2 regions of the Blautia hansenii DSM 20583 genome follow, and region 1 is predicted to be linked to the other one. Evidence: a T-box and tRNA genes for the amino acid it is inferred to sense, from the RefSeq annotation. Region 1 holds a T-box; the other holds one or more tRNA genes.

The links. The T-box of region 1 lies ahead of CGC63_RS12900 (valine--tRNA ligase). A T-box ahead of a tRNA ligase gene usually reads a tRNA of that ligase, here a tRNA-Val.
Region 2: it encodes a tRNA-Val, which carries the amino acid that the T-box ahead of CGC63_RS12900 (valine--tRNA ligase) is inferred to sense. The anticodon was not compared.

Annotation. Positions count from the first base shown of each region.
Region 1 is NZ_CP022413.2:2,528,383-2,543,958, reverse strand. Features, by position in the region: gene CGC63_RS12915 (ABC transporter ATP-binding protein) at 256-1,137, shown strand; gene CGC63_RS12910 (DUF2705 family protein) at 1,137-1,934, shown strand; gene CGC63_RS12905 (endonuclease/exonuclease/phosphatase family protein) at 1,993-3,057, opposite strand; T-box leader at 3,471-3,682, shown strand; gene CGC63_RS12900 (valine--tRNA ligase) at 3,752-6,397, shown strand; gene CGC63_RS12895 (sulfatase-like hydrolase/transferase) at 6,485-8,566, shown strand; gene CGC63_RS12890 (bifunctional folylpolyglutamate synthase/dihydrofolate synthase) at 8,701-10,002, shown strand; gene CGC63_RS15475 (hypothetical protein) at 9,995-10,144, shown strand; gene CGC63_RS12885 (tetratricopeptide repeat protein) at 10,154-11,647, shown strand; gene CGC63_RS12880 (hypothetical protein) at 11,690-11,995, shown strand; gene CGC63_RS12875 (STAS domain-containing protein) at 12,010-12,402, shown strand; gene spoIIAB (anti-sigma F factor) at 12,413-12,856, shown strand; gene CGC63_RS12865 (SigF/SigG family RNA polymerase sporulation sigma factor) at 12,866-13,579, shown strand; gene CGC63_RS12860 (stage V sporulation protein AA) at 13,629-14,261, shown strand; gene CGC63_RS12855 (stage V sporulation protein AB) at 14,261-14,674, shown strand; gene CGC63_RS12850 (SpoVA/SpoVAEb family sporulation membrane protein) at 14,721-15,167, shown strand; gene CGC63_RS12845 (stage V sporulation protein AD) at 15,167-15,576, shown strand, end outside.
Region 2 is NZ_CP022413.2:17,504-33,079, forward strand. Features, by position in the region: rRNA gene CGC63_RS00070 (23S ribosomal RNA) at 1-1,950, shown strand, start outside; tRNA gene CGC63_RS00075 (tRNA-Asp) at 2,041-2,114, shown strand; tRNA gene CGC63_RS00080 (tRNA-Val) at 2,148-2,220, shown strand; tRNA gene CGC63_RS00085 (tRNA-Tyr) at 2,242-2,323, shown strand; tRNA gene CGC63_RS00090 (tRNA-Thr) at 2,330-2,402, shown strand; tRNA gene CGC63_RS00095 (tRNA-Met) at 2,446-2,519, shown strand; tRNA gene CGC63_RS00100 (tRNA-Phe) at 2,525-2,597, shown strand; tRNA gene CGC63_RS00105 (tRNA-Lys) at 2,606-2,678, shown strand; gene CGC63_RS00110 (CAP domain-containing protein) at 2,849-3,892, shown strand; gene CGC63_RS00115 (DUF6062 family protein) at 4,449-5,222, opposite strand; gene CGC63_RS00120 (MATE family efflux transporter) at 5,376-6,743, shown strand; gene CGC63_RS00125 (hypothetical protein) at 6,740-7,051, shown strand; gene crcB (fluoride efflux transporter CrcB) at 7,065-7,427, shown strand; gene CGC63_RS00135 (O-acetylhomoserine aminocarboxypropyltransferase/cysteine synthase family protein) at 7,455-8,744, shown strand; gene mnmM (tRNA 5-(aminomethyl)-2-thiouridylate-methyltransferase MnmM) at 8,747-9,313, shown strand; gene CGC63_RS00145 (SpoIID/LytB domain-containing protein) at 9,368-10,234, shown strand; gene CGC63_RS00150 (M23 family metallopeptidase) at 10,323-11,105, shown strand; gene CGC63_RS00155 (GIY-YIG nuclease family protein) at 11,292-11,537, shown strand; gene CGC63_RS00160 (vWA domain-containing protein) at 11,607-13,313, opposite strand; gene CGC63_RS00165 (AAA family ATPase) at 13,325-14,212, opposite strand; gene nagA (N-acetylglucosamine-6-phosphate deacetylase) at 14,235-15,338, opposite strand; gene CGC63_RS00175 (AraC family transcriptional regulator) at 15,526-15,576, shown strand, end outside.

The sequences.
Region 1 (15,576 bases):
ACAAAGTTTTGTTTTCCCGCAACAGACAAAACGGCGCATCCTCCGCAGGAACAGAATAATTCGTGACTAAAGTCAGGGCACTTCATCAGGAAACAATATTTCATATTTTTATAGGACTGTGTATCGAGAGATATGCAGTCTTTTTACGTGATAGAAATTCTGTCATAACATTCTTACTCTTGTCCGGGAAACTTTGCTTTTGTATAATAAGAAAATAATAAAAAGTAGAGAGCAGAATGATAGGGAGGGGAATGGATGGCTGTAATAGAAATTGAAAATCTGACCAAGGATTATGGAAATAAAAAAGGAATTTTTGATGTGTCATTTTCTGTGAAAGAAGGTGAAGTTGTGGGATTTTTAGGCTCTAATGGAGCAGGAAAGACTACAACCATCAGACATCTTATGGGATTTATAAGCCCACAAAAAGGAAGGGCACAGATTTTAAACATGGATTGTTTTCGCAATGCTTCTTGTGTTCAGATGAAGGTGGGATATCTTCCGGGCGAAATTGCTTTTATGGACAATATGTCAGGAAAAGAGTTTATTGAATTTATGGCGAAAATGAAGAAGATGAAAGACCTGACGTATGCGAGAGAACTAACGGAATATTTGGAAATCGATACACAGGTTAAGATTAAAAAGATGTCTAAGGGTATGAAGCAAAAAATCGGATTGATTATTGCTTTTATGCAGAACGTGCCGATTTTAATTTTAGATGAACCGACTACGGGATTAGACCCGATTATGCAGAACAAGTTTGTAGAGCTGATTAAAAGGGAGAAGGATGCTGGAAAAACAATTTTAATGTCTTCGCATATTTTTGAAGAAGTGGAAAATACCTGTGACCGAGTGGTTATGATAAAAGACGGAAAAATTGTCGCAGATGAAGATATACATAAGATAAAAAATAACAGAGTGAAGCATTATGAAATTACTTTTTCTGATATAAAAAGTGCAGAAAACTTTCAAGGCTTATATTCTGACAGTCAAAGAAGGGAGAATACAGTTTTTCTGTCTTTAAAAAATCAAGTAGATGAATTGATTAAGCAGTTAAGCCGGTACGAGGTGCAGGATATTGCTGTCAGAAACCAGACGTTGGAAGAAGTTTTTTTGCGTTATTACAAGGAGGAAAAGTGATGAGTATACCATTGTTAAAAAGAGAAATAAAATCCAATTATAAAATATTGCTGTTGTTTATGGGGATTGTTACTCTTTATTCCGGTATCATTACTGCAATGTATGACCCGGAAGTAGGGACCGGAATAAACGCCATGGCAGAGAGCATGCCGGAATTTTTTGCTGCATTTGGTATGGAAAATCCGGGAGTTACACTGCTGGATTTTTTGAATAATTATTTATATGGATTTATTTTAGTGATTATTCCGTTTATTTACATCATCATTATGTGTTACAAATTAGTTTCTAAGTATATGGAAAAAGGTTCTATGGCATATTTATTAAATACGCATTACAGCCGAAGCGAAATTATTGTTACACAGCTTGTAGTCCTGCTTTCAGGAGTGATTTTACTGGTTCTGTATGCCGTAGCGCTGATTATAATATGCAGTGAGATTATGTTTGAGGGAAAACTGGAAATTGAGAAATTTCTGGTGTTGAATTTCGGATTGGCTTCTCTGGAAATATTTTTGGCTTCTATGTGCTTTCTGTTTGCCTGCCTGTTTAATGAAATGAAGTTTTCTGTTGGTCTGGGAGCGGGAATTGGACTGGGATTTTTCTTAATTCAGATGCTTTCACAGGTAAATGAAGATATTGAATTTTTGAAATATTTTACTCCGCTGACGCTGTTTGATGCTGAAAAAATAATGGAATATGATTGGGTTGGATTTGCGTATGTAGGGATATTGTGGCTTTTAGCAGGAATATTCTTCATGATAGGAATAATGGGATTTAAAAAACGGGATTTGCCTTTGTAGAAAAATGAGGTTATTGCAGTAAGCGTCGTTTACTTCGATAACCTCATTTTGGGAAAAATTATTCTGGTTTTAAAGAAATTTCCATCTGCACCGGCTGATGGTCCGTGTATTCAAAGTCCGTGTTGATGACGGAAATATCAGAAACCGTTATATTATCCGACACAATAAAGCCGTCAATGACATAGACCTGTGAGGTTTCATAAGAACCGGTATAAGGCGCATTTAAAAGTCGGCAGGTTGGATAAGTATCATCAACTGCAAAAGAAAAATGTTCAGGAAGAGTATCCTGACCGATAATTCCGGGAACCCAGTTTTCTGTGTTGGTAATGGGATATTTGTCCATTCCTTCAAAAGTCTGATTAAAATCGCCTCCTGCAATGACGTAGTTTCCTGCTTCGTATTCCTTAGATAGCTTTTCAGCCAGCATTTTACTCTGTGCAATTTTTCCGTCACCGTCATCGTAAGCCTCTAAATGGAAATTAATCAATACCAGCTCTGCGTCAGTACCTTCCAGCGGAATACGTGTTTCCTGCATACAGCGTTTTAAGTTACATGTTTTTACAGGCCATGAGAAAGACTCAGGAAGTGCAAGGCGGGCAGCACTGTTTACTTTTAAATCTGTCATGGTGAAGATACCGCTGTTTACTTTTTCGATAGGCGGAAGGGGATAAGGAACAAAATCGCATTTAAAATTATAAGCAAAAATACCTTCCATATTTAAGGAGCTTTTTAAATATTCTGTTTCATCAATATGAAAAGAACGTTTAGAGTCTTTGTCAACCTCCTGAAGAAAGTAAACATCAGCAGGATTTTCCGTAAGAACCTTTTTAATACCTGTTAGGTTTGTTTCTACTTGTTCTTTACTGTCCGGCTGTACTTCGGAACCGCCGTCCATGAAGAAATCTTCGCTTTTATCAAGCCCTGCATATCCGATGTTGTAAGTCATAATACGCAGAGAGTCATCTAAAGACAGTGTACGGGTATTTTTGGGCACTTTTAGAGCTTCTTCTTTCTCCGGTCGATATTCCCGAATGGTAAGCCATAGAACCGCACAGACTAAGAGGATGAGGATAATGAGGACAACAATCCCCAATCCTTTAAAAAACTTTGAAAATTTTGGCATAGAGCACCTCCTGTGGTGAAAATTATAATTAAAAGTCCAGATACTGTCTCCGTGTTTCCTTTCAAACATGACTATTTTCTTGTTTTTCTGCGCCGCTTAGAAATACTTTGTACGCCAAACTCGTGCAATAGCACTCAAACACGGCTTCCAAAGCATCGCTATGCTCGAAAAACTGCGAAAATATGCCAAATCGTTTGGAAGGAAACACGGAGCTTATAGCTGCTGTTTTTTAATTATATTTTGAAATTAAAATATACTTGCTGGATTGTTCCGAACTTTGTTTTTCTACAACCCTTACATTATAAAAATTGTAACACAAACAGATGGGAAAGAACAGTTTTAATATTGATTAGAAAGTTTTTAGAATTTCCTGTCTTGACAAATCAGGGGTTTATGCTTATGATAAAATGCAAGTAAAGGTAATGAGAAAGAGGAGTACATTCAGGAAACTTACAGAGAGAGCAGCTCAGCGGCTGGAAGGCAGCTCAAGGGAAATGGATGGAAGGTAGCTTTTGAACCGGGAGGCTGAAGGAGGAAACTTTGGTAGGCTTTCACGCATCGTCAGCGTTAAAGGACTTTTGAGTGATAAATAAAGGTGGTACCGCGATGAATAATCGCCCTTTGTAACTATTTTATAGAAGAAATGGTTATGAAGGGTATTTTTTTACCCTTTATAACCTAAGAGGAGGAAACCATGAGCAAGGAACTTGCAAAGACTTATGATCCGAAAGGATTAGAGGATCGTATTTATCAAAAATGGCTGGATAACAAATATTTTCATGCAGAGGTAAACAGAGACAAAAAACCATTTACCATTGTTATGCCGCCGCCAAATGTTACAGGACAGCTTCACATGGGACACGCATTAGACGAAACCATGCAGGATATCCTTATTCGTTTTAAGAGAATGCAGGGATACGAAGCGCTGTGGCAGCCGGGAACAGACCATGCAGCTATTGCTACGGAAGTAAAGGTTATTGAAAAATTAAAAGAGCAGGGCATTGATAAGAATGAAATCGGCAGAGAAGAATTCTTAAAACATGCTTGGGAATGGAAAGAAGAATACGGCGGAAAGATTATCAATCAGCTGAAAAAGCTGGGTGCTTCTGCTGACTGGGACAGAGAACGTTTTACTATGGACGAGGGCTGTTCTAAAGCAGTACAGGAAGTTTTCATTAAATTATATGAAAAAGGATATATTTATAAAGGCTCCAGAATTATTAACTGGTGTCCTGTATGTCAGACTTCTATTTCTGACGCAGAGGTAGAGCATGAGGACCAGGATGGATTTTTCTGGCATATCAATTATCCGGTAGCAGGAGAAGAAGGTCAGTTCGTAGAAATCGCTACAACAAGACCGGAAACCTTATTAGGCGATACCGCAGTTGCAGTAAATCCGGAAGATGAAAGATACAAACATCTGGTTGGAAAAATGCTGAAGCTGCCTTTGACAGACAGAGAAATTCCTGTAATCGCAGATGAATATGTTGATAAAGAATTCGGAACAGGATGTGTAAAAATCACACCGGCTCATGACCCGAACGACTTTGAAGTCGGAAAACGTCATAACTTAGAAGAAATCAACATTATGAATGATGATGCAACTATCAATGAGCTGGGCGGAAAATATGCAGGTATGGACCGCTATGAAGCCAGAAAAGCGATGGTAGCGGATTTGGAAGCACAGGGACTTTTAGTAAAAGTAGTTCCTCATTCTCACAGCGTTGGTACACATGACCGTTGTAAGACAACCGTAGAACCGATGATTAAGCCACAGTGGTTTGTAAGAATGAAAGAAATGGGAGAAGCTGCCATTGAAACTCTGAAAAACGGAGAATTACAGTTTGTTCCGGAACGTTTTGACAAGACATATATGCACTGGCTGGAAAATATCAGAGACTGGTGTATTTCCCGTCAGTTATGGTGGGGACACAGAATTCCTGCATACTACTGCGATGAATGTGGGGAAACTGTAGTTGCAAGAGAAATGCCGGAAAAATGTCCGAAGTGTGGATGCACACATCTCCATCAGGATGAGGATACACTGGACACATGGTTCTCTTCAGCACTCTGGCCATTTTCTACTTTAGGCTGGCCGGAAAAAACAGAGGAAATGGAATATTTCTATCCTACAGACGTTCTGGTAACAGGATATGACATTATTTTCTTCTGGGTAATCCGTATGGTATTTTCAGGTCTGGAACAGACAGGCAAAACACCATTCCACCATGTTTTAATTCATGGTCTGGTAAGAGACTCTCAGGGACGTAAGATGAGTAAATCTCTTGGAAACGGTATTGACCCATTGGAAGTTATTGACAAATACGGAGCAGATGCGCTGCGTCTTACTTTGATGACAGGTAATGCACCGGGAAATGATATGCGTTTTTACTGGGAACGTATAGAAGCAAGCAGAAACTTTGCTAATAAGGTATGGAATGCTTCCAGATTTATCATGATGAATTTGGAAAAAGCAGATATTCCAAAGAATATTGATTTACAGACATTGACAGGCGCAGATAAATGGATTTTATCCAAAGTAAATACACTGGCAAAAGAAGTAACAGAAAATCTGGATAAATACGAACTGGGAATTGCAGTTCAGAAAGTATATGACTTTATCTGGGAAGAATTCTGTGACTGGTATATTGAAATGGTAAAACCACGTCTTTATAATGATGAAGATACTACAAAGGCAGCAGCCCTTTGGACATTGAAAACAGTTTTAAGCAATGCATTAAAGCTCCTTCATCCATATATGCCTTTTATTACAGAAGAAATTTACTGTACACTTTGTCCGGAAGAAGAATCTATTATGATTTCTGCATGGCCGGAATTTACAGAAGAGTGGGATTTTGCAGCAGATGAAGAAGCAGTGGAAACAATTAAGGAAGCCGTAAGAGGAATTCGTAATGTTCGTACAGGTATGAACGTTCCGCCAAGCAAAAAAGCAAAGGTATTCGTTGTTTCTGAGGAAGCAGCAGTCAGAGAAATATTTGAAAGCGGAAAAGTTTTCTTTGCTACACTTGGCTATGCAAGCGAAGTTTTCGTACAGGCTGACAAAGAGGGAATTGCAGAAGATGCAGTATCAGCGGTAATCGGCAACGCAGTAATTTATATGCCGTTTGCAGAACTGGTAGACATTGAAAAAGAAATTGAGAGATTGAAGAAAGAAGAAGAAAAACTGGAAAAAGAGCTTGCACGTGTAAACGGTATGCTGAATAATGAGCGTTTTATCAGCAAAGCGCCGGAGAGCAAGGTGCAGGAGGAGCGTGAAAAATTAGAACGCTATACCAACATGATGGAACAGGTGAAAGAGCGTCTGGCACAGCTTCAGTAATTCTTTAGGCACAAATCAGGGACAGGGGGATAAGGCTTTTACAGTCGTACACCCCTGTTCTCATTGCTATTAAGGAGAATAAATTTTATGAAAGAAATAAAAAAAGTATTTTGTCTGAAATACCTTAATATGTTTTCTGTTCCTCTGCAAATGCTGGCAGTCTGTGTGGGATATTTCTTTATTGAAGCAATGTCCAGACATTCTATCTGGAATGCGTGGGAATTTTTACAGGAACGCCCGTTGGTATTCTTTTACAATGCGTTTCTCATATTTACCACTACATTGATTGTATATCTGTTCCGCAGACGTGTGTTTGTGCGAACGATTTTGTTTATTTTCTGGATGGGACTTGGAATTATTAACGGTGTGCTGCTTACTACACGTGTTACGCCGTTTACCGGTCCTGACTTACACATGATTACAGATGCTGTCCAGATTGCAGACAGATATTTGTCACCTTTCTTTTTCTGGGTAGTAATGATTGTAGCGGTTATTGCGATTATCGGTTTGATTATTTTGTTTATAAAAGGACCGAAATATCAGGGAAAACTCAGCTATAAGGTCAATGTGCCTTTGATTATTGCAGGGGTTCTCGCTTTTGCGGGCACAACAAAATTGGCATTGGAAAAGAGGGTGCTTTCCAACTATTTTGGAAACATTGCTTTTGCTTACGAGGATTATGGATACCCCTATTGTCTGGCAACCACTGTGTTTAACACAGGAATTTCTTCACCGAGAGAATATTCCAAGGGTGTCATTGATGAAATTCAGAAAAGTGAGGAAAATCTGGCAGAAACAGGGGAGAAAAGACCAAATATTCTGTTTTTACAGTTGGAGTCCTTTTTTGACCCGACTTTGGTAGAGTATCTGGAGGTATCGGAAGACCCTATTCCGAATTTCAGAAAAATGATGAATGATTATTCTTCCGGTTACTTTAAAGTTCCTTCCGTAGGGGCGGGTACAGCCAATACAGAGTTTGAGTCTATTACCGGAATGAGCATGCGTTATTTTGGACCGGGTGAATATCCGTATAAAAGTATTTTGAAAGAAACCACCTGTGAAAGCGCTCCTTATGTATTAAAGGGGCTGGGTTACGGAACTCATGCAATTCATAATAACGAAGCGAATTTCTATGGAAGAAAAAATGTTTTTGCAAATCTGGGATTTGATACCTTTACTTCGGAGGAATACATGGCAACACAGGACGATACTAATCCTAATGACTGGATGCGTGACAGAAACCTGACCAGATATATTCTGGAAGCAATGGAGTCCACACCGCAGCCGGATTATGTATACACGATTTCCGTACAGGGACATGGAGATTATCCTGAAGAACCGGTATTGGAAAATCCAAAGATTACAGTAAAAGGCTCAAGTACGCAGGCAGAAAATTATAAATGGGAGTATTATTGCAACCAGATTTATGAAATGGATCAGTTTGTAAAAGAGCTGACAGACGAGCTTTCCAAGCTGGATGAAGACGTTGTGTTGGTTATGTATGGAGACCATCTTCCGACTATGGGACTGAAGGTTACCGATGTAAAAAATAAATATCTTTTCCAGACACAGTATGTGATTTGGGACAATATGGGACTGGAAAAGAAAGATAAAAATCTGGCAGCTTATCAGATTGCAGCCGAGGTTATGGACAGAGTCGGTATTCATGAGGGAAATATTTTCCGTTTCCATCAGGCAAGAAGAAATACAAAAAATTATCAGGTGGATTTAGAAACGCTCCAATATGATATTTTATATGGTGAAAAATACACATACGGAGGGAAAAATCCTTTCCAGAGAACAAAAACACATTTGGGTGTAAAGGAAGCAGAGCTTCATGGAATTGATACTCTGGGTGAAACACAGTATTATATCAAAGGCGCAAACTTTACACAGTCCTCATTTATGGAAATAAACGGGGAATTGGCAGAGGCGAATTTTGTAGATGAAAATACATTGCTTTTGTTAAACACCGCCTTAAAAGAAGGGGATGTTGTAGATGTTGCAATGCGAAGCAACAGTTCTACCCACAGAGTGCTTACAAGAACAGAAAAGTATATTTACCATGAACCAATCGAAGGAAGTTCAAGCGCAGAGTTGGAATTGATTGTCACGGAAGAGCCGGAAACCGCTGTGACAGAAGAAAGTCAGAAGGAAAAAGAGGAATAAAAGAAAATTTTTCTGACCGACATAATTTGCTTGCATATTCTTTCCACTCCATTATAATGGTAATTGATATGAGGCTACCGCATTAGGCAAAGTCTTAGTGCGGTAGCTTATGTTTTCAGAACAGGAGGGATAGCTTGTTTACTTATGACGAAGCGGTAAATTATATAGAAGATATACCGAAGTTTACAACGAAAAATAAATTAGAACACACCAGGAAATGTCTGGATATGCTGGACAGCCCTGATAAAGATAGAAAAATTATTCATGTTGCAGGAACAAACGGAAAGGGAAGTGTCTGTGCTTTTCTTTCTACCATGTTGGAAGCCCACGGTTTTCGATGCGGGTTATTCACATCTCCTCATCTTGTAAAAATTAATGAGCGTTTTCAGATTAACGAGGTAATGGTTTCGGACGAGGCCTTTTTAGAAGCCTTTTTACGTGTGAAAAAGCTGGCAGATGAGCTTTTAGAGGCAGGAGATTATCATCCTACTTATTTTGAATTTCTTTTCCTTATGGGAATGGTGATTTTCCAGAAGGAAAATGTGGATTATATCATTTTGGAAACCGGTTTAGGTGGAAGACTGGATGCTACAAACGCTGTATTAAATCCTATTGCCTGTGTGATTACATCCATTAGCCTTGACCATGTAGAATATTTGGGAAATACCATTGCACAGATTGCAGGAGAAAAGGCAGGAATTATAAAACCGCAGGTTCCGGTAATCTTTGACGGAAATAATCAGGAAGCGGCAGAAGTAATAAAAAAGAGAGCGCATGAGTTAGGATGTCCTTGGTGTGAAGTGAAAGAAGAAAACCAGAAGCTTTTGGATTTTACACCGGAAGGAATTCATTTTATCAGCCGTTCAGCTGCTTATGGGGACACGGAATTATTTGTTCCTTTTACTGCAAAATATCAGATGATGAACGCTTCTCTGGCTCTGGAAACCATGGGTGTTTTGAAGGAATATCATGGTATGGAAAAGGCAGAGTTGGTGCATGGTATGAAAAATACCCGCTGGCAGGGGCGTATGGAAACCATACTTCCCGGTGTCATTGTAGACGGAGCGCATAATGAGGACGGCATTGCAAAGTTTGTAGAGACTGTTCGTCATTTCCAGAAGGATTATGAAATTACATTGTTATTTACCACGGTTTCTGACAAGGAGTTTCCTGATATGATTGCAAAAATCTGTGACGGGCTTCATTTTACCAATGTTGTGACAACAGAAATCTGGGGAAGCAGAAAACAGTCAGCTTTGGAGCTTGCTGGACTGTTCAAGGAAAACGGATGTGAAAACGTTTTGGTGGAAACAAATCCGGAAAAAGCTTTTGAAGAGGCTTATAAGCTGAAAAAAGACGGGCTGCTGTTCGTGGTAGGTTCTTTATATCTTGTAGGGGAGATTAAGGACTATGTAAGGAGGAGAGTACATGATTAATTACGAGGAAGAACTAAAGAAGTTTCAGCCGTGTTTGGATGTAGACGATGCAGAAGGGGCAATTTATAAACAGGATTTGACAGATGTCATTGATATTCTGAAAGAAATGATGCGGGATAATCATAAAACATCTGAGAAATAGGAGTAGACGATGAATTGTGTTGTATGTCAAACAGTACTGACAGCTTCTGATTATTGCCCGAAATGCGGATGTAATGTAAAGGCACTGAAGAAAATCGATGCTTTATCCAATTTTTATTATAATCAGGGACTTGAAAAGGCTCAAATTCGGGATTTATCAGGAGCAATTACCTGCTTGAAACGAAGTCTGAAAATGAATAAAATGAATATACAGGCAAGAAATCTTCTTGGTCTGGTATATTTTGAAACGGGAGAAGTGGTTGCTGCCTTAAGCGAATGGGTAATCAGCAAAAATATGATGCCTGAGGGCAATCTGGCAAGCGCATATATTGACAAGCTGCAAAAAAATACCAATCGCCTTGATATGATTAATACAAGCATTAAAAAATATAATCAATGTCTGGAATATTGCCGAAACGGTAATCTGGATATGGCGAAAATGCAGCTGAAAAAAGTGCTTACTAACAATCCAAAGCTGATTAAAGGTTATCATTTACTGGCGCTTATTTATATTCATGAGGGTGAGTATGAGAAAGCCAGAAAACAACTGAAAGCAGCGGCAAAGATTGATAAGACCAATACCACGACTCTTCGTTTTTTAAGAGAAATTGAGGAGCAGACAGGCAGAGCTACAAATCTGGACTCTCGTTTTAAAATGAGAGAAAAAGAGGATGAAAAGCAAAACGGAAGTATTGTATATAAGTCCGGCAATGATACCATTATTCAGCCGCCGGAATATAAAGAAAAGAGCATTACCAATACCTTGGTAAACCTGCTTTTGGGGCTTTTGGTAGGCGCTGCGGCTCTCTGGTTTTTGATTGTGCCTGCAAAGACACAGAAAATCAATCAGGAAGCCAACAAAAAGGTTGTGGAATACAGCGGAAAAATGGCAACCATATCTGCGGAGCTTGCCCGTATGCAGGAGGAGATGGAGGCTTCAACCGAGTCTGTCAATACAGCGCAGACGCAAATTCAGGAAGCAGGAGAAAAGGCAGCGGCTTATGAAAACCTCATAAAAGCGTGGCAGGCACATCAGGAAGGAAATTCCGATACAGCAGCCAATGCCATTGAAGGCGTTAATGCAGAGCTTCTTTCCGTAGAAGCAAAGAGCATGTATGACAGCATTATGAAATCCGTAGGTTCTACGGTGCGCAAAAAATATGTAAATGAAGCTTCGGCTGCTTTGGAAAGCGGAGATTATGATACCGCCATCGCCGGCTTGGAAAAAGCTCTGAATATTGGAAAACAGGATAAAAATACCATGTTCCAGTTAGCACAGGCCTATGACAAAAAAGGCGATAAAGAAAACGCAAATCAGTGGTATCAGAAAATTATAGATGAATTCCCCGGAACAAAAGCAGCTTCCGATGCAAAGGATTATCTGGAGGCAAACGGCGGTTCTGACCAAGCTCCGGCAGAAGGTGAAGGAGACGGAGAAGTCCCAACGGAAGACGGGGGAGAGACAGACGGAGAAATACAGTCAGGGGAAACCATAGAAGAATAAATACAGAAGAAAAACCTTGGAGAAAAGGCGTATACGGGAAGTATGCGTCTTTTTGCTGTTTTACATAAAAAACCATTTGCTTTTGATATTGGCTCAGATATCCCACGGCAAACGCAGTTATTTTCTAGTTTTTCTGCGTCGCCTAATGATGTTTTGTCCGCCAAACTCGTGCTGATGCACTCAGACACGGCTTCCAAAACATCACTATACATCCAAAAACTGCGAAAATATTCTGCATTGTTTGCCATTGGAATACTGCGCCTGCATCTGGAAATGGATATAAGTTATTTATGCAAAACAGAGAAGGAAATTAATAATATAGTTGTTGGTGATAAAATTATAAAATAGAAAAAAAGTGATAAATGAGTTTAAATTTGTATGTAGAAATGATGCTTATAAATGAAAGGGTGATAGTGAAGATGGAGGATAGAATTAAGAAGCGTGGAAATCAGTTGATTGTGTATGTTCCAAAGGAATTAGACCATCATTTTGCAGAGCAGATTACCCCGCAGGTGGATAAGGAGCTGGATAAGGGGTTGATAAAGCAGCTGGTGTTTGATTTTTCGGAAACGGGTTTTATGGACAGTTCGGGAATTGGCATGATAATGGGCAGAAAGCGGATTTTAAGTTACAGCAAGGGGACGGTGGCAGCAATCCATGTAAATGACAGAGTTTTGAAGATTATGCAGCTTTCCGGTATTTACAAGCACATTGAAATCAGTCAGGAGCCGGTATGGAATTATAGAGTGAGATAGGGGGGAGATTATGAACCGGGATAATAAAATGGTTCTGGAGGTAGAAAGTCGTTCCTGCAATGAGGGACTGGCAAGAATTGCGGTGGCTGCGTTCAGCACACAGTTAAATCCTACACTGGAGGAGGTCGCAGACATAAAAACAGCCGTATCGGAGGCAATTACAAACTGTATCGTGCATGCGTATCAAAAAGAGACAGATATGATTACCATAGAATGCAGCCGCTTTCAAAGAGAATTAACGGTAGTGGTACAGGACAAAGGAAAAGGAATTGAAGATGTGGAAAAGGCAATGCAGCCTCTTTTTACTACAAAGCCTGAGCAGGACAGGTCGGGAATGGGATTTGCTTTTATGGAAGCTTTTATGGACGAGGTACTTGTAGAGTCCAGACTTGGCGAAGGGACAACCGTAACCATGAAAAAAACAATCGGCAGACAGAAAGACGTCTTTGAGTAGGAGGGCTGTATGGATGATATCCTTGCCCTTATCGGGCGTGCACACCAAGGAGATAAGAGCGCAAGAGATATACTTACAGAGAAAAATATGGGGCTGGTACATAGTATTGCCAGAAGATTTCAAAATAGAGGGGCTGAGTTGGAAGACTTAGTACAGATAGGCTGTATCGGACTTTTAAAAGCCATAGACAAATTTGATTTAAGCTATGAAGTGAGGTTTTCCACATACGCAGTGCCTATGATAACAGGAGAAATTAAACGTTTTTTAAGAGATGACGGTATGGTAAAGGTGAGCCGTTCCTTAAAAGAGGCAGCGGGAAAGGCTTATGCAGTCAGGGAAGAATTGCTGATGAAAACGGGGCAGGAGCCGTCTATGGAGGAAATTGCAAAGGAATTGTCTGTATCAGAAGAAGAACTGATTATGGCGATGGAGTCTTCGGCACAGGTGGAGTCCTTGCAGAAGACCATTTATCAAAGCGATGGCAGCGATATTGCTTTGGAGGATAAGCTGCCTTATGAAAAAGATGAACAGGAGGAGGTTTTGGACAAGCTTCTTTTAGAAGATATATTGGGGAGCTTAAATGCCAGAGAAAGAGAGCTGATTTATCTGCGCTTTTTTAAAGAGAAGACACAAACCAGCATTGCCAAAATGATGGGAATGTCTCAGGTACAGGTTTCCAGACTGGAAAAGAAAATTTTAAAGGCATTAAGAGAACGGATATAAAGCGAAAATTTGGACATAATACTCCTTAGTAATGTAAGGAGGTTGTCAGATGAGTGAAATTTTGTATATACAGACAGAGAAAAATGTAGAAGTACAAAGTCCTGAAATATATTTACAGGATGTGGCGAAACTTACATGTAAGGACAGTAAAGTGTTAAATAGAAATAAAGTAAGAAAGGTTTTTTCTATTCCAAATGGGGAACCGGGAAGGTATGTGGTTTCTGCGGTGGATTTAGTTCATGCAATAGCAAAAGAGGAACCTAATGTAGACATTACCCATATTGGTGAGGCAAATCTTGTTGTTACTTACGAGAAAGCAAAGCATCAACAAAAATGGTATAGCTGGTTAAAGACATTATTGGTCTGTGTGCTGACTTTTTTTGGAGGTGCTTTTTCTATTATGACCTTTAACACAGATGTGGATACTGCCAATTTATTTTCTAAAATCTATACGCAGTTTACAGGTGAAATAGCCACAGGTCCTACGATTTTGGAATTTACTTATTCGGTGGGAATTGGAATTGGTGTTGTTTTTTTCTTTAACCATTTTGGGAAAGGCAAGCTTACGCAGGACCCGACTCCGGTGGAAGTACAGATGCGGCTTTATGAGGATGACGTAAATAAAACGCTTATTGCAGATAAAAATCGCAGCAAGAAAACACAGAAGGGGGAAAATGCTTAATGTGGCAGGGGGAAATTCTGGCAGGTATTGCAGGGCTTTGCGGCGGTGCAGTAGTAGCGGTGGCTCTGGCAGCGTTTATTATAGAACTGGGAATTATTCCACGCTTTGCAGGGATTACTCATACGGCGAACCACATTTTTCTATACGAAAATTGTCTGATGCTTGGAAGCTTTTTGGGAAATCTGATTTATATTTATCATCTGTCTGTTCCTTTTGGAAAAATTTTTGCAGGTGTTACAGGGTTTTTCTTTGGGATGTTTTTAGGGGGCTGGATTATTGCCCTTGTAGAAGTGGTAAATGTGTTTGCCGTGATGGCAAGGCGTTTGGGACTGAAGAAGGGGATTGGATGGATTGTAATTTGTATTGCAGTAGGGAAAACACTAGGAAGTCTTTTCCAATTTTTTATTGCATAAGATTGGAACATACTTCACACAATAAGAATAAAGGTGGTGAATGGTAATGGACGCAAAGCAATATGAAAAATATGTCAAGGAAAAGACGCCAACGCATAATTTATTTTTAAATATGCTGGGAGCTTTTGTAAGTGGTGGAGCAATTTGTACTATTGGACAAGTGATTTTAAATATCTGTGAGAATATGGGGCTGGATAAAGAAATCAGCGGCAGTTGGACTTCCTTGCTTTTAATTTTGTTCAGTGTAGTTCTTACAGGATTTAATATTTATCCGAAACTGGCGAAATGGGGCGGTGCAGGGACTTTAGTTCCGATTACGGGTTTTGCCAATTCTGTGGCGGCGCCTGCTATTGAATATCAGAAGGAGGGACAGGTTTTCGGAATTGGATGTAAAATCTTTATTATAGCCGGACCTGTTATTTTATACGGAGTTTTAACATCTTCCCTGTTAGGATTGATTTATTACTTTTTGCATATATGGGGGATTGTGTAATGGAACAGATTGTAGGAAAGCAGAGTATACAGTTTCAGCAGGCTGCCCATATATTAAGCGGGGCAGCTATTGTAGGGAAAAAAGAGGGAGACGGTCCTCTTGGCAAATATTTTGATAAAATTGGAGAGGAAGAGGGACTATTTGGATGTACTTCGTGGGAAGAAGCGGAAAGTAATCTGCAAAAGGAAGCAGTATCTATGGCGATTGAAAAAGCCGGTATTGAAAAGTGGCAGCTTCGTATGATTTATGCAGGGGATTTGCTGGCTCAGACAATAGCGTCTTCCTTTGGAATTATGGGCTTTGATACTCCTATATACGGACTTTACGGAGCGTGCTCCACAATGGGGGAAGCCCTTTCTCTTTCGGCGATGGCTGTTTCAGGAGGGTATGCGCCTTATGTTGCAGCCGT
Region 2 (15,576 bases), 560 kb from region 1:
AATATCAAACTCCGAATGCCGCAGAATTGCTTACCGGGAGTCAGACTATACGAGATAAGTTGGATAGTCGAAAGGGAAAGAGCCCAGACCTCCAGCTAAGGTCCCAAAGTGCGTGTTAAGTGGAAAAGGATGTGGGATTTCAAAGACAACCAGGATGTTGGCTCAGAAGCAGCCATACATTCAAAGAGTGCGTAATAGCTCACTGGTCGAGAGGTCCTGCGCCGAAAATGTCCGGGGCTAAAACACGACACCGAAGCTGAGGAATTCTAAGGAATTGGTAGAGGAGCATTGCATAAGGGAAGAAGCAGTACCGAAAGGAGCTGTGGACTTTATGGAAGAGAGAATGCCGGAATGAGTAGCGAGAGTAAGGTGAGAATCCTTACGGCCGAATATCTAAGGTTTCCAGGGTAAAGCTGATCTGCCCTGGGTAAGTCGGGACCTAAGGCGAGGTCGAAAGACGTAGTCGATGGACAACAGGTTGAAATTCCTGTACTGCGATATAACAGAACTGTGGGGACACGTGTGGAAAGCACATCCCGGGAATGGAATCCCGGGGCAAGCGAGGTAGGAGTCTGGTAGGCAAATCCGCCAGGCAATCTGAAGACGTGATGCGGACCGAAAAGAAGTAGGGAAGTGTGTGAGCCATGCGTCGAGAAAAGCCGCTATTGTTTATATCGTACCCGTACCGTAAACCGACACAGGTGGATGAGGAGAGAATCCTAAGGCCGACGGAAGAAGCATTGTTAAGGAACTCGGCAAAATGACCCCGTAACTTCGGGAGAAGGGGTGCCACAGAGATGTGGCCGCAGAGAATAGGCTCAAGCAACTGTTTAGCAAAAACACAGGTCTATGCAAAACCGAAAGGTGAGGTATATGGGCTGACGCCTGCCCGGTGCTGGAAGGTTAAGAGGAGAGGTTAGCGCAAGCGAAGCTTTGAATTTAAGCCCCAGTAAACGGCGGCCGTAACTATAACGGTCCTAAGGTAGCGAAATTCCTTGTCGGGTAAGTTCCGACCCGCACGAAAGGCGTAATGATTTGAGCGCTGTCTCAACAATGCATCCGGTGAAATTGAAATACCAGTGAAGATGCTGGTTACCTGCGCCAGGACGGAAAGACCCCATGGAGCTTTACTCCAGTTTGGTACTGGGACTCGGTATTGCATGTACAGGATAGGTGGGAGACGAAGAGGCATGGACGCCAGTCTATGCGGAGTCGCTGTTGGGATACCACCCTTGTGATATTGGGTTTCTAACCAGCCGCCGTAATCCGGCGGTGGGACAATGCCAGGCGGGGAGTTTGACTGGGGCGGTCGCCTCCGAAAGGGTATCGGAGGCGCCCAAAGGTTCCCTCAGAATGGTCGGAAACCATTCGCAGAGTGCAAAGGCAGAAGGGAGCTTGACTGCGACACCGACGGGTGGAGCAGGTACGAAAGTAGGGCTTAGTGATCCGGTGGTATTAAGTGGGAATGCCATCGCTCAACGGATAAAAGCTACCCTGGGGATAACAGGCTTATCACTCCCAAGAGTTCACATCGACGGAGTGGTTTGGCACCTCGATGTCGGCTCATCGCATCCTGGGGCTGTAGTAGGTCCCAAGGGTTGGGCTGTTCGCCCATTAAAGCGGTACGCGAGCTGGGTTCAGAACGTCGTGAGACAGTTCGGTCCCTATCCGGCGTGGGCGTAGGATATTTGAGAGGAGCTGCCCTTAGTACGAGAGGACCGGGGTGGACGGACCGCTGGTGTACCGGTTGTTCTGCCAAGAGCATGGCCGGGTAGCCAAGTCCGGAAGGGATAAACGCTGAAGGCATCTAAGCGTGAAGCCCCCCTCAAGATGAGATATCCCATTCGAAAGAAGTAAGACCCCTTGAAGACGACGAGGTAGATAGGACAGAGGTGGAAGTGCAGTAATGTATGGAGCTGACTGTTACTAATCGGTCGAGGGCTTGACCTAATAGCTTAGGAAGTTAAGCGGACTAAGCTGAACGGCAGTTGGAAGGTTTCGTTTTATATATGTAGTTTTGAAGGTATATATCTTCAGTATGGCCCAGTGGCTCAGTTGGTTAGAGCGCCGCCCTGTCACGGCGGAGGTCGAGAGTTCGAGTCTCTTCTGGGTCGTTTACTTTCATTTGAAAGTAAATGAAAATTTATGGGATCTTAGCTCAGCTGGGAGAGCATCTGCCTTACAAGCAGAGGGTCACAGGTTCGAGCCCTGTAGGTCCCATTTATTTTAAAAAGTTAATATGGGCGATTTCCCGAGTGGCCAAAGGGGACAGACTGTAAATCTGCTGGCAACGCCTTCGGTGGTTCGAATCCACCATCGCCCATTATATGCCGATGTGGCTCAATTGGCAGAGCAGCTGATTTGTAATCAGCAGGTTATCGGTTCGAGTCCGATCATCGGCTTAGCAATAAGATTTATTATAGATTTTATTGTAAAATAGTATATCGCGGGGTGGAGCAGTCTGGAAGCTCGTCGGGCTCATAACCCGAAGGTCATAGGTTCAAATCCTGTCCCCGCTACTCATGCCCAGATAGCTCAGTTGGTAGAGCAGAGGACTGAAAATCCTCGTGTCGCTGGTTCGATTCCGGCTCTGGGCATTTAATATGGAGCATTAGCTCAGTCGGTAGAGCACTTGACTTTTAATCAAGTTGTCCGGGGTTCGAATCCCCGATGCTTCACTGTTTTAAAACAGTCTAAGTCCTTAAGATAAGGATTTAGGCTGTTTTTTGTTTTATAGAAAAATTTGCTCTATGAAATAAAAATACTCGATATCTCATTTTTATCTCACTCTTGTATATCCATAGGATGTTTAGTAAAATTAGTTTAAATGAAAGAGGAGGTAAGCAGTATGAGAAACAAAAGAGTAAAATTATTTGCGGCAGCATTGCTTTTTATGGGAAGTATAGTTGTAGGCAATAAAGAAGTACAAGCAGCTCAGTGGGAGTATAATAGCTCGGGCTGGTGGTATCAGGAGGATGATGGAAGTTATCCGGTTAATACATGGAAATCAATTAGTGGAAAGTGGTATTATTTTGATGGAAATGGATATATGCTGACAGGATGGCAGAAAATTAATGGAGTGTGGTATTATCTTTATAGTGACGGAGCAATGGCATCAAATAGATGGGTAGGTGATTACTATTTAACCGAAAATGGAGCAATGGCAACGAATACTTGGATTGATGGGTATTATGTAGGCTCTGATGGTCAGTGGAAAAGAAATCAATGGATAAATACAGAGTATGGCTGGTGGTATCGTCATGGAGACGGAAGCTATACAACAAATAATTGGGAGTTTATAGACGGATACTGGTACTATTTTGATGGAAACGGTTATATGAAAACAGGTTGGCAGGAGATATGGGGAAAATGGTATTATCTTTATAGTGATGGAGCAATGGCATCAAATAGATGGATAGGTGATTACTATTTAACCGAAAGCGGAGCAATGGCAACGAATACTTGGATTGATGGGTATTATGTAGGACCTGATGGAAAATGGGTGAAAGATATTTCCATAGTTTATGAAATGGAAGTTGCCAACATTGTAAATAAAGAGCGTGCTGCAAATGGATTAGAACCTTTAGAATATGATTATGAACTTGCTGAGGCAGCCGGTGTGCGTGCAAAGGAGCTAGAGCAAAATTTGTCACATACTCGTCCGGATGGAACATCATGTTTTACTGTTTTGCAGGAATTTGGTATTGAATATTGGATGTGCGGAGAAAATATTGCAGCGGGACAAAGGACACCTGAGCAGGTTATGAATGGGTGGATGAACAGTCCAGGGCACCGTCAGAACATTATGGGTCCATATACACATATAGGTGTAGGGTATTATGTAGATAAGAACGGAAGAATGAATTGGGTCCAGCTTTTTATCGGAAAGTAGTTAAGGCAGACAATAAAAAAGAACCAGAACCAATGAGGGGGGAAGGTTGGTTCTGGTTTCTTTTTTAATATTTTTAAATATTAAAAAGAAGGAGAGCCGGTTTTTATTCCGGCAATATGAAAAAGAAAAAGATTTTTGAAAAAGTCTTATCGGCTTTTACAAGTTATACTATAAAGGGTAAATGTGATGAATTTGTGATGAAATGATAAAAGAAATGTGAAGAAAAGAAAAAAACGGAGAATATCATATTTGTTTGTAACAGTGAGATTTTTACAGAAGGATTTTACAGTGCAGACTAATTTTTACATAAAAAAAGCAAGAGCAGAAATCTGAGGGGGATAGATTTCTGCTCTTGTTCATTTCATAAAAAAGAAGGAGTTACTGGCAATAGGCTTGCCAGTAATATGAAAAGAAAAAGATTTTGAAAAAAGTCTTATTGGCTTTTACAAGTTATACTATACTATGTAAATAAGGCTAATTTATGACAAAATACTAAAAGAAAAATGAAAAAGAGAAGTTTTCATTTATTCTTTTTTTATAAATGCTTTTGAATTTCTTATCTTTCGGATTGATAGAAAGGATCGGCAGGATAGCTGCCGGCGGATTTCTGCATTCCCCGCTGTATTGCGTCTTTAGAGGTTTTCCAGTCAGCATCCTTGTTTTTATAATCGAATTTGTCACAGAACCATGCTAAATCATCGGTAACTCGCTGTAAGTTTTCTGTCATTAAAGAGAATAATTGTGGGTAAAATTCAGCTTTTTCTTTGTCAGACAATAATTCTTCAGCTGTTTCTACTAAATCACCGAAGTGAGGAAGGCAGAAGCCATTGCTGTTTTTGAAAATCTCCTGAAATTCTTTATTTTTACGATAGAGTTCAAAAAAGGTATCTAAATATCTGGCATAAGTATTCTTGGAATAATCACAGATATAACAGGAGTTATTCTGTTCCTTTACCCAAGTGCCCAAAGAGGTTTGAGGGTTATCGGGATTTAATTTTGCCTTTTTAAAATGTCCCAGCATAGATGCCTTTTTTGGAGAAAACATTTTTATTTGTTGCTGCAATTCTTCATTTTTCTTTTTAAAATGTGTGGTGAGAATAAGTCCGGTACCAAGACGGTTGCCATAGTGAAACATCTTTTTATAGTGGTCTCGGCAAAATCCCATTTTATCGGTTTCTGCCCGTATGTCGTCTTCCATGTAGGAAGCGCCTTGTCCCAAGACAAAGTCCAAAGCGTGTTGTTCCAGATTTCTTTCAATAAAACAGAATGGACATTCATCATTTGCATGAAATGCGTCCATTAGTGGAATGGTGTATATTTTCTCTTTCATAATGCGTCCTCTATTCTTTAATTTTATATATTAAAGGGTATCATAGTTGGGGGTAGTTGAAAAGAGACTTTTGCAGATAAAAATTAGTGTTTGCAGGTTCTTTCAGAGTTTGGTAAGATAGTAAAGTAATGACAGAATTTGAGGAAAAAGGACATGAGAAAAAAGATTGATTTATTAGAAGGATCAATTGCGGGAACCCTTGCCCGTCTGGCTTTTCCTATCATGGGAACTTCCTTTATTCAGATGGGATACAATCTGGTGGATATGATATGGATTGGAAGATTGGGAAGCAATGCGGTAGCAGCAGTTGGAGCAGCCGGTATGTTTATGTGGCTGGCAAATGGATTTACAATGATACCAAGAATAGGTGGGCAGGTAAGTGTAGGACAGCGTTTGGGTGCGGGAAATCCGGAAGAAGGAGCCGAGTTTGCCAGAGGAGCTCTTCGTATGGGAGCATTTCTGGGTGTTTTGTATGGAATTATCAGTTTGCTTTTGAATAAGCAGTTGATTGGATTTTTTAATTTGAACAGTCCGGATGTTATATGGGATGCGAGAGTTTATTTGATGATTACCTGCGGATTGATTGTATTTTCCTTTTTAGATCAGGTTATCGGAGGTATTTTGGCTGCGATGGGAAATACGGTCACTACCTTTCGGGTTACTACGGTAGGGCTGGTGATTAACCTGATTTTGGACCCACTTTTGATTTTCGGCATTGGTCCGTTAAAAGGAATGGGAGTTGCAGGAGCGGCTTTTGCAACAGTATTCGCACAGATAATTGTATTTGTTCTTTATTTAAGAGCAGTATGGAGAGAGCCAATTATTTTTGGGAGAATTCATTTGTGTGTAAGAACACCGAAGCAACATATCAGAGAAATTGTAAAAATAGGTCTTCCTTCTGCTATGCAGGATGCGCTGATGTCTATGATTTCTATGGTAATTGCTCGCTTTATTGCAGGCTGGGGAGATGCGGCAGTTGCGGTTCAGAAGGTAGGAAGCCAGATAGAGTCTATTTCATGGATGATGGCAGGAGGCTTTTCCACAGCAGTAAATGCTTTTATTGCACAGAACTATGGTGCAGGGAAAAAGAAGCGTATTAAGAAGGGATATCGAAAAGCCATTGAAATTATGGCGGTGTGGGGTGTAATTACTACATTGCTTTTGTGGGTATTTCCGGAATTTTTCTTTAAAATATTTATTAAAGAACCGGATGTTATTCCAATGGGAGTGGATTATTTAAGAATTATAGGAATTTCGGAAATTTTTATGTGTCTAGAAGGCGCTGCCACAGGGGCGTTTCAGGGAATTGGAAAGACTGTGCCTCCGTCTGTTACGGGAATTTTGTTTAATGCCTTTAGAATTCCGGCAGCTATGATTTTATCTGCTACGGGCTTGGGATTAAACGGCGTCTGGTGGGCATTGAGCTTATCCTGTGTGTTTAAAGGAACAATTTTACCGCTATGGTTTAAAGTTGTATTAAAAAAATATGAGAAACAGGGAATGGAGGAGGAAGTAAGATGACGCAGCAACAGATTGTATTGATTGTTCTGGCAGCAGTCATTATTTTGGCGGGAATTTTTCTTGCTGTGAAAGGTAAACCGTCTATGATAAGAGAACGCTTTGCCAGTGGGGTTTCACCTGAAAATGAGAGAAAGTTTATGATGACCATAGGCGGAGCAGTTTCTGTCATGGGTTTGGATTTATTGATTTTGCAGCTTTTGTCTTTACGCATGAAATTAAGTTCTGAGCAGACGCTTTTAGTGCTTGGAGCGGGATTGGTAGTGTTTGTGGCAATTATCCTTATTGGACAAAAGTATTACAGAAGATAGGGAGATAGAAGCTATGTTAAACTGTTTTTGTGTCGGCATGGGAGGATTTCTGGGAGCAGCAGCCAGATATTTACTGAGCCTCATTCCTGTACAGGATAAATCAGGATTTCCGTGGAACACTTTTTTTATCAACGCAGCGGGAGCTTTTCTCATCGGCTGTATTTCTGCATTCGCAGCAAAAAAGGGAATAGGAAGCAGCTCTTTGATTTTATTTTTAAAGACGGGAGTATGCGGAGGATTTACCACTTTTTCTACTTTTGCGCTGGAAAGCTATGTGTTAATGGAAAATGGGAAAGGCGTTCTTTCGGTAATTTATATGATTGCCAGTGTGTTGGTATGCTTGGGTGCAGTGATGCTGGCACAAAAAATAATTTAAAATTCTATATAAAAGGAGAGGATAGAGATGAGCAGAGAATATCATATTGAGACAAAATGTATTCAGTCCGGTTGGAAACCAAAGAAGGGTGAACCGAGAATGATGCCGATTTATCAGAGCACAACTTTTAAGTATGACACAACAGAAGAAATGGGCAGATTGTTCGATTTAAAGGACAATGGATATTTTTATACAAGATGTCAAAATCCTACCAATGATTTAGTTGCAGCGAAAATTGCAGATTTGGAAGGCGGAGTTGCAGCAGTGCTCACTTCCTCAGGTCAGTCAGCAATTTTTTATTCTATTTTTAATATTTGTGAAGCAGGAGACCATGTAATCTGTGCTTCTGCTATTTACGGCGGTACTTTAAACGTTTTGGGCGTAACAGCGAAAAAGATGGGAATTGAATGTACTTTTGTAGATGTGGATGCGCCGGCAGAGGAATTGGAAAAAGCGTTTAAACCAAATACAAAGGCTGTCATTGCAGAAACTATTGCAAATCCATCTTTAGTAGTATTAGACATTGAAAAAATGGCAAATCTGGCTCACAGCCATGGTGTTCCTCTTGTAGTGGATAATACTTTTGCTACACCGGTAAATTGCCAGCCGTTTAAATGGGGCGCTGATATTGTAGTGCATTCCACAACAAAGTATATGGATGGTCATGCAGCGCAGGTAGGCGGTGCGATTGTAGACAGCGGAAATTTTGACTGGGAAGCTCACGCTGATAAATTCCCGGGACTGACAACTCCTGACGAGTCTTATCATGGAGTAGTTTATACAAAACAGTTTGGAAAAGCTGCTTATATTACAAAAATTAATGCACAGCTTATGCGTGATTTAGGCTCTGTTCCTTCTCCTATGAACTCTTTTATCTTAAATTTAGGGCTGGAGTCATTAGTTTTAAGAGTGGAAAGACATTGCTATAATGCACAGAAGGTTGCGGAGTATTTAGACGCACATCCGTTGGTTGGAAAGGTGAATTATCCGGGACTTCCACAGGATAAATATCATGATTTAGCGCAGAAATATATGCCAAAGGGAACTTGCGGGGTTATTTCTTTTGAATTGAAGAAGGGAAGAGAAGCTGCTGTGAAATTTATGGACAGCCTGAAGCTGGCTTCTATTGTTACGCATGTGGCAGATGCTAAGACAAGTGTATTGCATCCGGCAAGCCATACTCACAGACAGTTGAATGATGAACAGCTGGTTGCAGCAGGAGTTTCACCGGGAATGATCCGTTTTTCAGTAGGAATTGAGCATATTGACGATATTATCGCAGACCTTTCACAGGCATTGGAGGCTAGCGAAAAATAAGTATGAAATCTTATCAGATTACAGAGTGGAGTCATGAGCTGTTTCAGTTACAGGTAAATCCGAATGGGTTGTATATTGATGCAACCATGGGAAATGGATATGACACGTTGTTTTTATGTGAATTGGCGGGAGAAAGTGGAAAAGTTCTGGCTTTCGATGTGCAGGAAAAGGCAATTATGTGTACAACAAAGCTTTTAAAAGAGCACAATGTGGAAAACAGGGCAAAGCTTTATCTGGACAGTCATGAAAACATGGATGAATATGCAGAAGCAGGAAGCGTAGACGGCATTTATTTTAATTTCGGCTATTTGCCGGGAGGCGACCACAATCTGGCAACAAAGGCAGATACTAGCGTAAAAGCTATTGAAAAAGGTCTTGAACTGCTGAAAAAAGGCGGTGTGATGGCACTTTGCATTTACAGCGGAGGAGATACGGGATTTGAAGAAAAAAATCGAATTTTAGAGTATTTAAAGAAGCTGAACAGCCGAAAGTATGTTGTGATTGTCAACAGCTATTATAACAGGGAAAATAATCCTCCAATTCCTGCGTTTATTGTGAAAAAGGGATAGAATAGCCAAAGACGACATATAATACAAGTAAGAAAATGCAGGTTTTGTATTTTTATGAAAAAAGAAAAAGACGCAGGTATGTTACTTGCAGTGTTGTTTTTGGTATTGCCGTATCTTTTGACTATGATTATTTCGGGCAGAAAGGCGTGTCCGTTAAGCCGGCAGACGGATTTGGAAGAATATATTCCGATTTTAACAGCGGCTCATATTGACTGGGGATATGAGAAAGAAGCAATTCAAGCGCAGACAGTGATTGAGAGAACGAATTTATCTTTAAAAATGAAATCAGAAGAAGCCATGAAGGATATTCGGGAAGCGGCTGATTATTTAAAGAAAAAAAGTATGAGCGGGGAAGAACTGAAACAATTTCGGAGGTTTCAGGAGGCAGCTGTTCATACCGAGGGAGAAGTTCTTGTATTTCAAAAGGAGAAAAGAGAGCTTCCTTATCATCCTCTCAGTCAGGGTAAAACCAGAAGCGGAGAAGAAATTCTGGGTGAAAAGTTTGCTTACATACCCTCAGTGGAAACACCGAAAGATATAGACAGTCCTCTGTATGTAGAGGGCTGTTATTTTTCTTTAAAGGAGTTGGAAGAGAAGATTAAAAAAAGTTATCCTGCTTTTTCCATAACAGCAGAGGCAGAAATCGAAATAACAAAAACAGACAGTGCAGGGTATGTTATGGAAATTCAGATTGGAAATCAGGCGTTTCAGGGAGAACGGATAAAAGAGGTGCTTGATTTGCCTTCCTCTTGCTTTAGCGTGCAAAGCAGTCAAGGGGAAGTGCGTTTTTTATGTAAAGGTATCGGACATGGAATGGGAATGAGCCAGTATACGGCTCACAATCTGGCATTAGAAGGAAAAAATTATGAGCAGATATTGGGATATTTTTTTCCTGATATGGAAATAGAGAAAGAAAAATGAAAAGATGTATAACTTCTGCTTTTCTGGTAATCCTATATTTGAAAACAAGAAAGGGGCGGATGAGCCCACTAAGGCAGAGGTGAAAAATATGAGTAAAAAAGGAAAAATTCGTGTAGCACTGGGAAGCTTACTGGCACTTACTCTGGTAGTTACCTGTGTGGCTGTTTACCAGTCCGGGAGTAAGAGCAGAGCAAATGAGAAAGAATTTGTTAAGGAGAACGAGGAAGATATTGTTGACCAGGCAATAAAAACAGAGGAACGAGAAGAGACAGAGGAAGAAACACAGGATGTAAATACCACAGATGTAGAGGGTACAAGAGAAGTGGAAGACAGTACACCGGAGAGCACAGAGGAGACTGCTCCTGAAACAGTGACACCGGAAACAACACCGGAGCAGACACCTACACCGGAGGCAGAAAATACATCTGCACAGGCAGCAGCAGCGCCGGAAATTAACTTTACAGAGAGTTCCTTAATGGAATGGCCGGTAAACGGACAGGTTGTTTTGGATTATAATATGGATAATACAATTTATTTTCCGACTTTAAATGTGTATAAGCTCAATCCTGCAATCGCTATTTCTTCAGAAGTAGGCGCTCCCGTGGCAGCAGTTGCCAACGGAAAAATTGTGTCTGTGGTAAATAATGAAGAAACAGGGCAGACGGTTACGGTGGATATGGGAAATGGCTATCAGGCAGTTTACGGACAGTTAAAAGACGTACCATTTCAGGCAGAGGAATATGTTTCCGCCGGAAGTATATTGGGATATATCAGTGAACCTACAAAATATTACACAAAGGAAGGGGCAAATCTGTACTTTGCTTTATCAAAGGATGGAGTTTCTTTAGATCCGATGCAGTATCTTCCGTAAAAGAATATCATTCACAAATTCTGACTGGGAGAGTATAATAAACTATGCGGAAAGAAAATCCGCAGCCGATTTTATATTACAGTCAGTATCTTGTTTGAGTAAAATACTTTTTAATCGGCGGCTTGATATATAGAACGTCATGTCTTTGGGCAAGGCGTTCCTTACATAGATTTACGGGAGAAGAAGATGAATTATACGTATATGGTAAAGTGCAGCGACGGCAGTTTTTATACCGGATGGACAAACAATCTGGAAAAAAGGATTGCCAGTCACAATGCGGGGAAGGGCGCAAAATATACAAAAAGCAGATGTCCAGTAGAGCTGGTTTATTTTGAAGAATTTGAGACCAAGACGGAAGCTATGCGCAGGGAATATGAGATTAAACAGTTGAAAAGGGAAAAGAAGATAGATCTGATTAAGAAATTTTTGTGATATTATAACTTTGAACCGCCACATTGACAGGACTAAGTGTCCGGTATCCATGTGGCGGAAGTTTTTTGTCTAGTCTGTGATTTGTTTTTTCAGATAATGTCCTACGATATTAGCAAAGTTGGAAATATCGTGAATATAGGCAAAATCCTTTCCAAAGATTTTCTTTTCTGACTGAAGGTCTTCTTCTTCGCCTGCAAATACACCTAAAACAGAAATTTTACGATTTCTCAGCCTGCGAATTTCTGTGGCAGTGTCTTTTACTGCAAAATCCAGATAATAGGGCTGCTTTTCTGTTTTTTGACGAGAATTTGCGGCGATGATATCGTTGGGATTTCCATCACTTAATACAATCAGAATTTTATTTTCCTGTGGCTGTTTATCAAGGCTGTCCGCAACAGCTCGAATAGCAAGTCCGTCTCGATTGTTGGCAGAACCATAAAATTCAAAAATATTCTCATCAGCGTCAGAATTGTCCAGGTAATCTCGATATTCATTTAAGATAGTGTAGGAACCAAAGGTGCAAAAGCCTGTTACCCGATGGGGAATTTGGGCAAGGCTTAAAGCCCTGCTGATGATAAATCCCTGAAGTGCTACAAGGCTTTGACGTCTTTGCTGTGAGCCGCTGGCATCAATTAGGACTTCTACGGCAAAATCAGAATTATCTTGTAAAAGCTCCCGTTTGAATAGCATGGAATTATCTGTTCGACCTAAATTCCAGAGCTTTTCCGGACAGATTGTGCCGTATTCACTGGTACATAATTCCCGTTCTGTTCTGGTGAGTAAAGCTCTTTTTAACAGATTAGAAAGAGATAAAATGTTTTGGCGTGTGAGAAGAAAATTCTTTTTATAAACGTGAAGATTTTCTTCTTTTATTCTCTTTACATAATCTGTTTTGGCATTACTTACTGCCTGATTGTGTAGGACACCTTTTGTAATATGGAGCTTGCAGTCTTCATGTATGCCTGTACACATTTGTTTTTGCAAACGCGATTTTTCATTGGGCGGAAGAATACTTTTTCCATAATTCAGTTCAATATACTTTTCCAAATGCTCTGAGGATTGTTTATCAAGAGCCAGAAGCCTGACATTGGATTTATCCTGTTTTCCATTATCTTGAGCATCTACATGGCCGCTGAAAATATTGACAGTATCTTCATCAGAAATTAAGTTATCCTGCTCCTCTGTTTCATCAGATTCTTCAGCAGCAGATTTCAAGCCGGAAGTGTCTCTGCTGATACCTTTAAAATATTCTGCGAAGCCTTTTTCATAAGAAGTATGATAGACTTCATCAATACATTTGCATACATCTTTTACAGAGCTTGCATGAGAAAGTGCAGCGATTTTTAAAAGCAAAGGATGCAGCTTGGGATTTATGGTTTTTTGGTAAAGCTGAAATTCTAAATAGCAATATTCCAGATAATCCCAATCCGTATGAGAAAAGCGAAAAGCATCCTTTTTTAGAGTTTCCCGGAAAGCTTTTCTTCGTATATTTTCAATTCCTTTTCTCTCTGCACAGATTTTTAAGGAAACTGCACTGTCGATACAGAGTTTGGAAATCAGGGTAAGAACAGAAGGTTCTGCTCCATATTGTATTTTCTTTTTTATATAAGTTTCAAAAAAATCGGCATCAAAATATTTTTGGAAAGCGCCTTGCAAAACCATATTGTAGAAAGCAATTTCAGGAGATTTTTGCAAGTCTGCGGGATTGATTTTTACATCGCAGTTATAGTCCTCACTGACTGTCCACAGAAGATTTTGCAGTCTGTTTTCCATCATGTTTTCTTTCATTAGAACACATCACCGCTTTTCCATGTATCAGGGATACGAGTCACAACAATATCGCTAATCAGTTCACGTTCAAAATTGTCAAAGCTCTTATTAATAATACCCATTTCCACAGCTTCCATTGGACTTAGACCACCATGAACCAGGCGAAGGGCACCGATAAGCCCACGCATATCTACTGCCTTTGTGGAAATTTCTCCATTTTTTGCTTTTAACTGTAAGTCTAAAAACAGACCACAGAATTGTTCCAGGGCATCTGGCTTGATGTGAGGAAAGATATTTCTTAAAATCTGTTCTAAACGTTCCATAGAAAGTGGAGGCATATTGATTACCATAAAACGGGAAACAAGAGCTTCATTTAACTCTTTTGTTCCAGCGTAGCCATAATTCATAGTACCAATGAAACGTGTGGCAGGATGAAGGGCAATTTTTTCATAACCAGGTACGTCCATAATTCTGCGGTAATCCAAAACTGCGTGCAACACAGCTACCGCATCATTTTTTGCCATATTGATTTCATCCAGAATACCAAAACCGCCGGAAACAGCACATTGATAAATAGGTCCCTGTCTTAAAGTAACCTCATTATTTTTAAAAGTATCTGTTCCGATGAGGCTGCTGCTGTCTGTGTTTACATGAAAAGAAATGTTATAGGTGGGACGGCCGAAAATCCATGCCAGATTTTCAGCCAGTATATTTTTCCCTGTTGCTTTATCTCCACATAGCAGCAGATTTTCGCCCTCTAATAAAGCAGTAACTGCCTGTGTGAGAATTTTTGTTCCATAAAAAGGCATAGAAGGTTCTACAAGTCTTGCCTTTAGTGAGTCGGGCAGTGGATATTGGCTTTTAAAAGTGTCAATACGTGACTGCAAAGCTTCAGTGAAATCCATAAAACGCCCCTTTCTGCAGATATTAGATTACCTGCTGAATTTCATAATTATCATTTACGAGTACAATGTCTGCATATTTACCAGCAGTAAGAGAACCTACTTTGTCATATACGCCAATGCTCTTAGCCGGATTTCTGGTAGCTGCAAAGATAGCAGTTGCTTCAGGAATTCCAAACTCCATAGCTTTTTTCATGCAGTCAAAAAGGTTTGTAGCAGAGCCTGCAATTGTGCCGTCAGAAAGAGCTGCAAAGCAGTCGGTCATAGTAACTTCCTGTCCCCCAAGTTCGTATTTACCATTTGGCATACCGGTTGCCATCATGGAGTCACTGATAAGGACAACACGTTCATCACCGAACATCTTAAATGTAGTACGGATTGTAGCAGGGTGAATGTGGAAACCATCGCAAATAAGTTCTACCATACAGTCTGGGGTATCACAAGCTGCACCTACAACACCTGGATCTCTGTGAGCAAATGGAGGCATGGCATTGTATAAATGAGTTACGTGTTTCGCACCCATGTCCATAGCTTTTTTTGCACATTCGTAATTTGCAGTAGTATGACCGATAGAAATAACAACTTCATCTTTCACTTCCTGAATAAAGTCAAAGGCTTTGTCTACATTTGGTGCCAATGTAACCAGTCTAATCTGATTTCCGGAGGCTTCATTGCATTTTCTAAAGAAAGATGCATCAGGAACGGAGATATGTTCTCCTGCCTGTGCGCCCTTCTTTTTAATATCAATCAATGGTCCTTCCATATTTACACCGATAATATGAGCAAGCTCTTTGGATGGCTCTACTTTCGTAGCAGTAGCAAAAATATCCATAAGCTGGTCTTTTGCAAGTGTCATGGAAGTAGGACAGTAGGAAGTAATACCGTGTTCTTTTTCGTACTGTAAAATAACTTTTAAGCCTTCTGGATCTGCATCACAGAAATCATGACCTTTTGCACCATGGCTGTGCACATCTACAAGACCTGGAATAACCTTTAAACCGGAGGCATCAATGACTGTTTTATCTGTTACTTCTGCTTCTGAAGCTACAATTCTGTCATTTTCTACATATAAATCTTTTTGCAGGAAGGTACCGTCTTCCTGAAATACAAAACCATTTTTTATAATCATAGTGAATTCTCCCTTTTCGTTTATTTATATTTTTATTATAAGGAGATGAGAGAGGGAAATCAACTGTTTAAAATGAATATTTAAACTGTTCTAATGGCTACTTTTAAACAGAGAAATAATTCACAAATTTAAACAATAAGGGTATAATTGGTGTTATCAAATGACTAAAAGAATACGGAGGGATAATGTGAAAAAAAATGAAGTAAAGACAGAAAAAACATATATCGAAGGAGTACGG